DNA from 3 places in the Marinifilum sp. RC60d5 genome. Region 1 is predicted to be linked to each of the others. Evidence: riboswitches for the same ligand, from Rfam matches in the RefSeq annotation. Region 1 holds a riboswitch; each other region holds the start of a gene.
The links. Region 1 has a riboswitch for cobalamin ahead of ACT3CE_RS08965 (ABC transporter substrate-binding protein). Riboswitches for the same ligand answer to the same signal wherever they lie in the genome.
Positions count from the first base shown of each region.

Region 2: it holds a riboswitch for cobalamin, as region 1 does, so the genes downstream of both, ACT3CE_RS06875 (ribonucleoside triphosphate reductase) here and ACT3CE_RS08965 (ABC transporter substrate-binding protein) in region 1, are expected to answer to the same signal.
Region 3: it holds a riboswitch for cobalamin, as region 1 does, so the genes downstream of both, ACT3CE_RS06900 (putative transporter) here and ACT3CE_RS08965 (ABC transporter substrate-binding protein) in region 1, are expected to answer to the same signal.

Region 1 covers NZ_JBQTGK010000003.1:341,720-344,905, forward strand. The annotation lists gene ACT3CE_RS08960 (hypothetical protein) at 127-1,125, shown strand; cobalamin riboswitch at 1,219-1,358, shown strand; gene ACT3CE_RS08965 (ABC transporter substrate-binding protein) at 1,446-2,630, shown strand; gene ACT3CE_RS08970 (iron chelate uptake ABC transporter family permease subunit) at 2,634-3,186, shown strand, end outside.
Region 2 covers NZ_JBQTGK010000002.1:703,196-706,381, forward strand. The annotation lists gene ACT3CE_RS06865 (hypothetical protein) at 1-76, shown strand, start outside; gene ACT3CE_RS06870 (DEAD/DEAH box helicase) at 191-1,312, shown strand; cobalamin riboswitch at 1,502-1,684, shown strand; gene ACT3CE_RS06875 (ribonucleoside triphosphate reductase) at 1,793-3,186, shown strand, end outside.
Region 3 covers NZ_JBQTGK010000002.1:712,412-715,597, forward strand. The annotation lists gene ACT3CE_RS06900 (putative transporter) at 167-1,822, opposite strand; cobalamin riboswitch at 2,244-2,431, opposite strand; gene ACT3CE_RS06905 (putative quinol monooxygenase) at 2,589-2,903, shown strand; partial or broken gene ACT3CE_RS06910 (acetate uptake transporter) at 3,048-3,186, opposite strand, start outside.

The DNA.
Region 1 (3,186 bases):
GAAAAAAGTGATCAAATTTATAGAATAGGGTGGGTGTAAATGTGCTCTATTAAGACTATTTTTGACTGAATTTTTATTTACACCCTATTTTAAATTAGTATAAGAGGGAAAAACACACTATTATATATGAAGTACCAAAATTTGATTGATTTTTCAGTTTATCCACCAGATTTAAATAAATTTGAGAATGCCTGGAAAGGATTAACAGAATATATAGAAAAGAAAAACTTAGATGGTGTTGAACTTTTAATTGGTTATGATTTTCCTGATGAAGCGATTCCGAAACAAATTGTAAAAAGTGTTCATTTGCCATTTTGGGTTACCTGGTTAGATGTTTGGAGAAAAGGACAAGCAGCAGTAAAATCTTATTTTCCCGAAATGTCTTCTAAGGATTTAAAATTTTGTTGTGGGGGTAATAATAAAAAGGAAATGATTGCTTGTCAAAAGCAATTGTGGGAACATGCTAGCATATTTAATCCTGCACATGCTGTTTTGCATGCTGCACATGTGGAATTAGAACATGCATTCACTCGTGATTTTACCTACAAAAATGTAGAGGTATTAGCAAATTTTGCTGATATGCTGAACACGACAGTACAAGAGTTTCCAAATGGAGAACCTCCAGTTACTCTTGCAATAGAGAATTTGTGGTGGCCTGGTTTAGATTTTTTATTTCCTGCAGAAGTAGATGATTTCGCAGGAAGGTTAAATTTTTCGAACTGGAATTTTTTACTTGATACTGGTCATTTAATGAATACAAACATTGCTTTGCGTTGTGAAGATGAGGCTATTGATTTTGTTCTTGATAGAGTATCTCGTTTGTCTAAAGATGTGCAGGAAAGAATTAAGAGTCTGCATTTAAATTGCAGTTTGTCGGGCAATTATCAGATTAATCAAGTGCAAAAAGGCTTGCCTGAAAATTGGTCAGACCTTAATTTTTCTGAGAAATATTCAAGTGCACGAAATCATGTTCTAAAAATTGATCAGCATTTACCTTTTCAAACTTCCAGAGTAAAGGAAATCGTATCCGAGCTTCAGCCAGATATTGTAATTCACGAATTTATTACTAAAAATATGGATGAATTTTCTGAGAAATTAAATATTCAAATGAATAATTTGTTGTAGAAAGAATTTTTTAAGTCTGTATAAAATAGATAAAAAGTTACTGCATCATTATTATATGATATTTTATTCTATCTGTTATGTCCAAAATAATACATAGATTTGCAGCAATTAGGTTTCCTTGTTTGAGGAATGAAAAGGGAATTTGGTGAAAACCCAAAACTGTCCCCGCAGCCGTAATGCTTTCATGAATATGCAAGCTAAGTCGGAATACCTGCCTGATAAATAAGATGTTTCGTAACTTCGGGGAACTGAGTAACGAAAGTATGATTTTGAAAATTGTATTTTTCGGTCAACTTTCCCCACAATTATTGTGGAAGAAAATGAATTTAGTAAGATCTTTTTATTTAGGAATCGGATTCTTAATTCTAATTGGATTTTCATCTTGTCAGTCAGGTAAATCTGCTAAAACAAATGAAAGTGTTAGTCAGGAATCTTTTAATGATTCTTTATTTTATCATCAAACAAAATTAAAGTATGCCAAAGGTTTTCAGGTAAAACTATTGGATAATGGTTTAAAAGAACTGATTGTTTGGGATCCCTGGAATCCGGGAAAAATTTTTCAAAAATATTATTTGAAAAACAAAGGCTCGCTTTTAAAAACAGAAATTCCTAAAGATGGTCTTCTGGTCGATGTACCCATTAAAAGTATTGCAGCATTGTCGAGTACACAAATAGGAATTCTTAAATTCTTAGGTGTGGAAGATAAAATTGCTGCTATCTCACTAAAAGATAGAATTTATGATGAGCAACTGAATAAAAAAGCGCAGGATGGAATAATACAAACAGTTGGACATGCCGAGACTCTTAATTTTGAAAAAATTGTTGAGTTAGATCCTGATTTGGTAATGGTAGCTGGTTTCATGAAAATTACCGAGCGAGAAACAAAATTAATGCAAGCAGGTTTGCCGGTAGCTTATAATATAGAATGGATGGAATCATCGCCATTAGCACGAGCCGAATGGGCAAAATTTATTGCAGCTTTTTTTAACAAAGAAGCCGAAGCCGAAAAACTTTTTAATAAAATAGAACAGCGCTATAATGACTCACAAAATTTGCTCACAAACATAAATATTGGGCCTACTGTTCTATGTGGCTATAATTTTAAAGGAACCTGGTATATGCCCGGTGGGCAATCATATATTGCACAGTTGCTGCGCGATGCAAAAGCAGATTATTGCTGGTTTTCCGATAAATCAAGTGGTAGTATTCCCCTAAGTTTTGAAGTCGTTTTTGATAAACAAAGCGATGCTGATATATGGTTTGGTCCCGGACAATGTAGAACAATGAAAGAATTAATAGATTTAGATCAAAGGTATGCTTTATTTAAGGCTTCCAAAAACAAAGAAGTTTATTGTTATACCAAACGCATGAATGATAGGGGAGCAAATGATTGGTACGAATCGGGAATAATGAAACCAGATGTGGTGCTTAAAGATGTGATTAAAATATTACATCCTGAGCTTTTACAAGATCATGAATTGTATTTTTATCAGAAATTAAAATAAAAAATGACAGTTAACAAAAGTAAAAATCTGATTTCATTACTATTTGGTCTGTTATTTCTGCTAATAGTAAGTGTTTTCTTATTGGATTTGATATTTGGCAGTGTAAATATTCCATTTAAGAAAGTATTTGCCATACTTTTTGGTGGAGATGTGAAAAATTCATGGAATTATATAGTTTTAAACTTTCGATTGCCTAAAGCCTTAACTGCCATCTTTGTAGGTGCAGGATTATCGGTAACAGGTTTAATGATGCAAACATTATTTCGAAATCCATTGGCCGGACCTTATGTTTTGGGAATTAGTTCGGGAGCTAGTTTAGGAGTTGCATTAATGGTTATGGCCTCGGCAATTGTTCCTGTCCTTTTCGGAACAATCTCAGCTTTTTTAGGTAGTTGGGCATTGGTAGCAGCAGCAGTAGCAGGAGCCTCATTGGTTTTCTTTTTAGTTGCTCTGGCTTCCATTCGAATATCCGATAGTGTTTCTTTACTTATTATTGGAATCATGTTTGGATCCATTACCGGAGCTGTGGTTAATATTTTACAATATTTTAGCGATC
Region 2 (3,186 bases), on a different contig from region 1:
AAATTACCCTTTTAAAATCAATTTAATCCATAATATGTCTGTAGTAAAAGATGAGGAAAAAGAACTTTTTTTATGAAATAAATATACATAGTAACATTGTGTTATAGTTATTCTTCTGTAATTACTAATTATTCATTAATAATTCTAAATTGTTTAGCTTATCTTTGCGGATCATTTTAAATGAATAGGCGTGAAAAATTTTAAAGAACTAGGTGTAAGTAAGGATCTTGTAAAAGGATTGAAGGATCTTAAGATTATTGAACCTACACAAATACAAGCTGAAGTTATTTCGGTTTTAATGAATACAAATACCGATTTAATTGGACAAGCTCAAACAGGAACAGGTAAAACTGCTGCTTTTGGTTTGCCATTGCTACATCGAATTAATCCAAAAGTAGAGAAAGTACAAGGATTAATTTTGTGTCCTACACGCGAGTTGGGTTTGCAAATTTCCAAGCAATTGTTCAAGTTTACCAAATATACCGATAAGGTTTTTACCGAGGCTGTTTATGGGGGAGCTCCTATCGAAAAGCAAATAAGTGCACTTCGTCGTCCTACCCATATTATTGTTGCAACTCCCGGTCGATTAATCGATTTGGTAAAACGAAAAGCTGTCGATTTAACTCATGTTAAAACTATTGTTTTAGATGAGGCGGATGAGATGTTAAGCATGGGATTTAAACCTCAGCTCGATGAAATTTTAGCTTACCTTACTGCTGTAGAAAATAAATGGTTATTTTCGGCAACCATGCCACAGGGAATTATGCAGATGATTAAAAAACATTTTTCGCCAGGTGCACATAAAATTGAGGTGAGTGGCAGAAATGTGGTAAACAAAAATATTAAACATCAGTTTGTACTTTGCGATGATGTGGAAAAGCTATCGGTGCTGATGCAATTTTTAAAATCGGATACCAAAGCCAGAGGAGTTGTGTTTTGTAAAACCAAAGATGCAGTTCAGAAGTTAAGCAAGCAATTACAAGCACAGAATGTAAAAGCTGATGCCATTCACGGCGATTTAAAGCAAATTGAACGTAATAAGGTAATGCGTGCCTTTAAGAACGAAAAGCTGAGAGTTTTGGTTGCAACCGATTTGGCTGCACGAGGAATAGATATTGACGATTTAGCCTTTGTTGTTCATTATCAATTGCCTGATAAAGAGGAATATTACACACACCGAAGCGGACGTACTGCTCGTGCCGGAAAAGAAGGTATTTCTTTGGCTATTGTAAATAGCAAAGAGATGAAAAGCATTCGTTATTTCCAGAAAGCATTGAATATTGGCTTTAGCCAGATTAGAGGAAAAAGATAATGATACGATTAGTAATCTCATTTTAAATGAGAAATACAAAAAATATTAAACCCCATTGGAATTTATTTCTGATGGGGTTTTTACTTGTTATTACAAATAGAAGTTATTAACCGATAAAGCTTATAGAGAATCAGTAGTTTAGTAATTATTGTTAATAACTGTAATTGTGTTTTATTACATAAATTAGTAATATTGTTTTGATTTATAGGTTCTGAAAAGAATTAATAGGGAATCACGTTTAATTCGTGAGCTGTCCCCGCAGCTGTAAGTCCGTTAAGTTTTAATTGAATATGTCACTGTGCCGATAAATCGGGATGGGAAGACCAATTAAAAAGGATAAGCCAGAAGACCTGCCTGTAATGAATTAGTTCGTAGCTTTCGGGAGAAAAGCAGAGAATGAGCACATACAACTACGATGTGCTATTATTCTATATATTTCCCTCAGAAGCTATCATTTTTTCAAAATCAAAAAAAAGTAGAATGAAAATTAATGGTAGTGTGTCCGAGTGTCAAATTCGGAAAAGAAATGGACAGGTTGTTGATTTTAACCTGGATAAAATTAAAGAAGCAGTTTCAAAAGCTTTTCAGGCTGTAGGCGAAGAAAGAGTCGAACTAATCGATTTTTGCGTAAATCAGATCCGAAAAGAAATTGATTTTACAGGAATTCCTAATGTAGAGGAAATTCAGGATTTGGTAGAAAGAACACTTTTTAGATACGACTTGTTCGAAGTAGCTAAGGCTTTTATCTTATACCGAAAACAGCACGAAACAGTTCGTGATACCAAAGAGATGTTTTCCAATTTAAATTTGGTTGACGATTATCTGAATTTGCAGGACTGGAGGGTAAAAGAAAGTGCCAATTCATCCTATTCATTACAAGGATTAAATCAGCATATCTCTACAATTGTAAGTTCGCAATATTGGTTGAACAAAATTTATCCTCAGGAAATTGGCGATGCTCATAAAAAAGGTGCGATACATATTCACGATTTAGGTTTTTTAAGTGTTTACTGTGTAGGATGGGACTTGCAGGATTTAATTATTACTGGATTTAAAGGGGCTTCGGGTAAATTGGTAAGTAATCCGGCAAGGCATTTTCGAACCATATTAGGTCAGGTAGTAAATTTCTTTTACACCATGCAGGGGGAAGCAGCCGGAGCACAAGCATTTTCTAATTTTGATACTTTACTGGCCCCATTCATTAAATTCGATAAGTTAGAAAGAAAGCAGGTGAAACAGGCTTTACAAGAATTCATGTTTAATATTAATGTGCCAACTCGGGTTGGATTTCAAACTCCATTTACAAACATTACAATGGATTTGAATGTTCCTTCGTTCATGAAGGATGAACCAGTGGTGATTGGAGGAAAAGCTCAGGAACTAACCTATGGCGATTGTCAGGCAGAAATGGATTTGTTCAACGAAGTATTTGCCGAAGTAGTTGAAGAAGGAGATGCTAATGGCAGTGTATTTTCATTTCCAATACCGACTTATAATATTACTTCCGATTTTGAGTGGGATAAACCGGCTTATGAAAACATTTGGAAGATTACTGCTAAATATGGAATTCCTTATTTTTCTAATTTTGTAAATTCCGATATGTCGCCTGATGATGTGCGTAGTATGTGTTGTCGCCTACGTTTAGATAAGAGAGAATTAGCCCGCAGAGGAGGTGGCTTATTTGGAGCAAATCCATTAACAGGATCGGTGGGAGTGGTAACCATAAATTTACCTCGATTAGGTTATGAATCTACCAATGAATCGGAATTTTTTAAGCGATTGGAACATTTAATGGATTTGGGTAAAAATAGTTTGGAAATAAAACGCAAGGTAATTGAAAACCTTACCGAGAAAGGTTTGTTTCCCTATTCTAA
Region 3 (3,186 bases), on a different contig from region 1:
ACTAAGCAAGTCTTTTCTTGAAAATATGTTAAAATGTATCGAGAAATAGTTTTCTATTTAACTATTTTATAGTTGAAAACCCCGCAAAAAGAGAAAACTTTTATGCGGGGTTTATTTGAAAAACAGACCATAATCCTGTCGAGATTATAATCAGGAAAAATATGTTTTAGCTAAACATTAAGACTAAAATTTGCGCAAGTAAAACTCTTAAGAACATTACCAATGGATAAACCGTGGCATAGGCAGTTGATTGAGCCTGAACTGGTGAGATAGAATTTGCAAATTCCAAAGCTGGTGGATCGGTCATTGATCCGGCCAATAATCCGCAAATAGAAAGGTAATTGAGCTTCATTATTCGAGCAATTATTGCAAATGTAATTAAAGGCAGAAACGTAATTGCCATACCATACATCATCCAAATGTATCCTTCGCCCAAAAGTGTTTCTACAAAATGTTTTCCCGATGAAAGTCCTACGCAGGCAAGGAAAAGGACTATGCCAAGTTCTCTAATAAAAAGGTTGGCACTCGGGGTCATATAAAAATCGAGTTTTCCAATTCGTCCGGTATGGCCTAAAATTAATGCAACAAGAAGTGGTCCGCCAGCTAATCCTAATTTTGCAGGAGCAGGTAATCCTGGAATTTGAAAGGGAATGAGTCCGATTATGATTCCAAATAATATCCCCATAAAAATGGGTAAAATGTTAGGGTGAGAAAGATCTTTAACCGAGTTACCTAAAAGTTTAGCTACTTCGGGTAATGCAGTTTTTTCACCAACAATTCTTACTGTATCCCCAAATTCGATACTGTCTTCTTCGGTAGGTACTAGTTCTGTACTATTTCGGTAAATACGGGTAATGTTAACAGGAAAACGTCTTGAAATACCAATTTGCTTGATACTTTTTCCGGTTATTTTTTTATTGGTAATAACGACTTGTTGCATTGCCATTCGACCAGTGATTCCTAAATTTTTGGTTGGTTTAATTTTACCAAGATTTAGTTCAATATTATCAAAATTAGCTTGGGTAGAAACTCCAAATAGTTTGTCGCCCGATTGCAATACCAGTTCGGCATCAGGAGGGAGAAATTCGCCATTTCTTTTAATTCTTGATAGAACAAAATCCTTATTACAGGTACTCATTAAAAAGGCAATATTTCTGCCAAATAGATTCTGGTTGCTTATTTCTATATTTATGGCAATTGGATTTCCATCTAAACCTGTTATCTCTTTACGATATTGTTCCTCTTCTTTTTTAATATTTATTTTGTAGAATATACGAAGTAGAATCATACTAATAATTATCCCGAATATCCCGAAAGGATAGGCTACAGCATATCCCATGCCCACAACTTCGGTGTTTTGAGGCATGTTAAGAACATCGGTAATGGTTTGTTGGGCAGCACCTAAAGCTGGGGTGTTGGTAACAGCACCACACATAACACCTGTAATAACCGATACCGGAACATTAAAAATGTACTTAATAGCTATGGCAGTACAAAATCCCATAAGTACAATTCCTGAGGCAAGCATATTAATACGTAAACCATTTTTTTTGAGAGAAGGAATAAATCGGGGGCCAACTTCTAAACCAATAGAATAGACGAATAGGATTAATCCAAATTCCTTAATAAAGTGGATAACATGAGGATCGGTAACCGCTCCTAGGTGGCCAATTAATAATCCTGAAAATAGTATACCGGCAATGCCCAGTTTAATTTTGAAAAATTTAATCTTCCCAATTAAAATACCTAACACAGCAACCATACAAATAATGATAATGGAAGATGCTGTACTGGGTTTTGTGAGTAAATCTAAAAAATGCATGTAGAGTATTGATTTATTTAGGTTAAATGATTACGGAGTGGTTAAAAAGAACTTTGTGTTTGACAATTAGATAATTCTATTTGTGATACCAAATGCTTAGGGAACTTATTTTTTATAAAAATAATTATAGGTTTTGTAATTAACAAAATGCAAATCTTGTTTTAGCCTTAGTACCTAGTTGCAGATTAGTATTTGTTTATGACGAAGAATCGGTCGTAGTAGTCCTTATAAAAATAGGGTTAATTTTAGCTTTAATTTGGAATGAAAACTTCATAACGCGGGAAGTTTGTTTTGCAACTTTCATAACTTTATTTAATTGAGTTACGATCGAGAGCTTTGCGCAAAAATGTAAAGCAGGCGAAAGAATAGGCTATTAAGCGAATATTTTTGCCGATTTATACTTTATAGCGCGAAAGTTCAATCTAAATTTAAAAATAAGACAGGTTTCCTGGCTTTCCTATTTACAGGGCCTTCCCATTTCATATTTCGAAACAGTGGCATCAATCCTATAAACATATATTTGGAATTACAGTTGCGCGTCAGCTCATGATTTTCACATGATTCCCTTTTAATTCTCTTTTACGAAAAATCCTATTTGTTTGTCGCCGCAAAGATTCGAAATTTTTTTTGAACAAAGCAAATGTTTTGTGATAAATTAAAACATAAAAATTATTGTAACGCTTTAATGCCGATGAATAAAAAAATAGGGGTTTGATAAAAAATTCTTATGTTTGATATTCATAGGAATCCTTTTAAAATTGAACAGATGGAAATAAAAAAAAATGAAACACAACTAGTGTGTATTGCTAAATTTATAGCTAAAGATGGAGAAGTTGAGCAGTTAATTGAAAATTTGCATGCTTTAATTCCATATACTCTGCAAGAAGGAGGATGTATTCGTTATGAATTAAATCAGTGTATTGAAAATCCTAATAGAATTACATTTATTGAGAAGTGGTATAATAAGGAAACTTTCGATGCTCATAATGGTTCATCTTATATTCAGGAGTTTTTTAACGAAGGAAATCCATATCATGTTAAAGAGTTTGAGGTTAGCTTGCACAAGGAGCTGTTGGCCTAGTTAAACTCTAATAATTTTGTATTATAGAATAATTCAAGTTTTTTTTAATAGAAAGAGGCAAACCGATCTGATTTGAGATTTATCGGTTTGCCTCTTTTTATATCACTAAACTTTTACTCGTTAAGAGCAAAGAAAAAGTAATTTTTATTTTCCAGATTTAATCCAGGGTTTTCCAACTTTTAAAATTGTACGACCTGCAACATCGTTAATAATAATTGCTGCCATCATGTACCAGGCGCAAAGGGCACAAATAATTAACTCATATCCTGCAACAAGGTTTAAA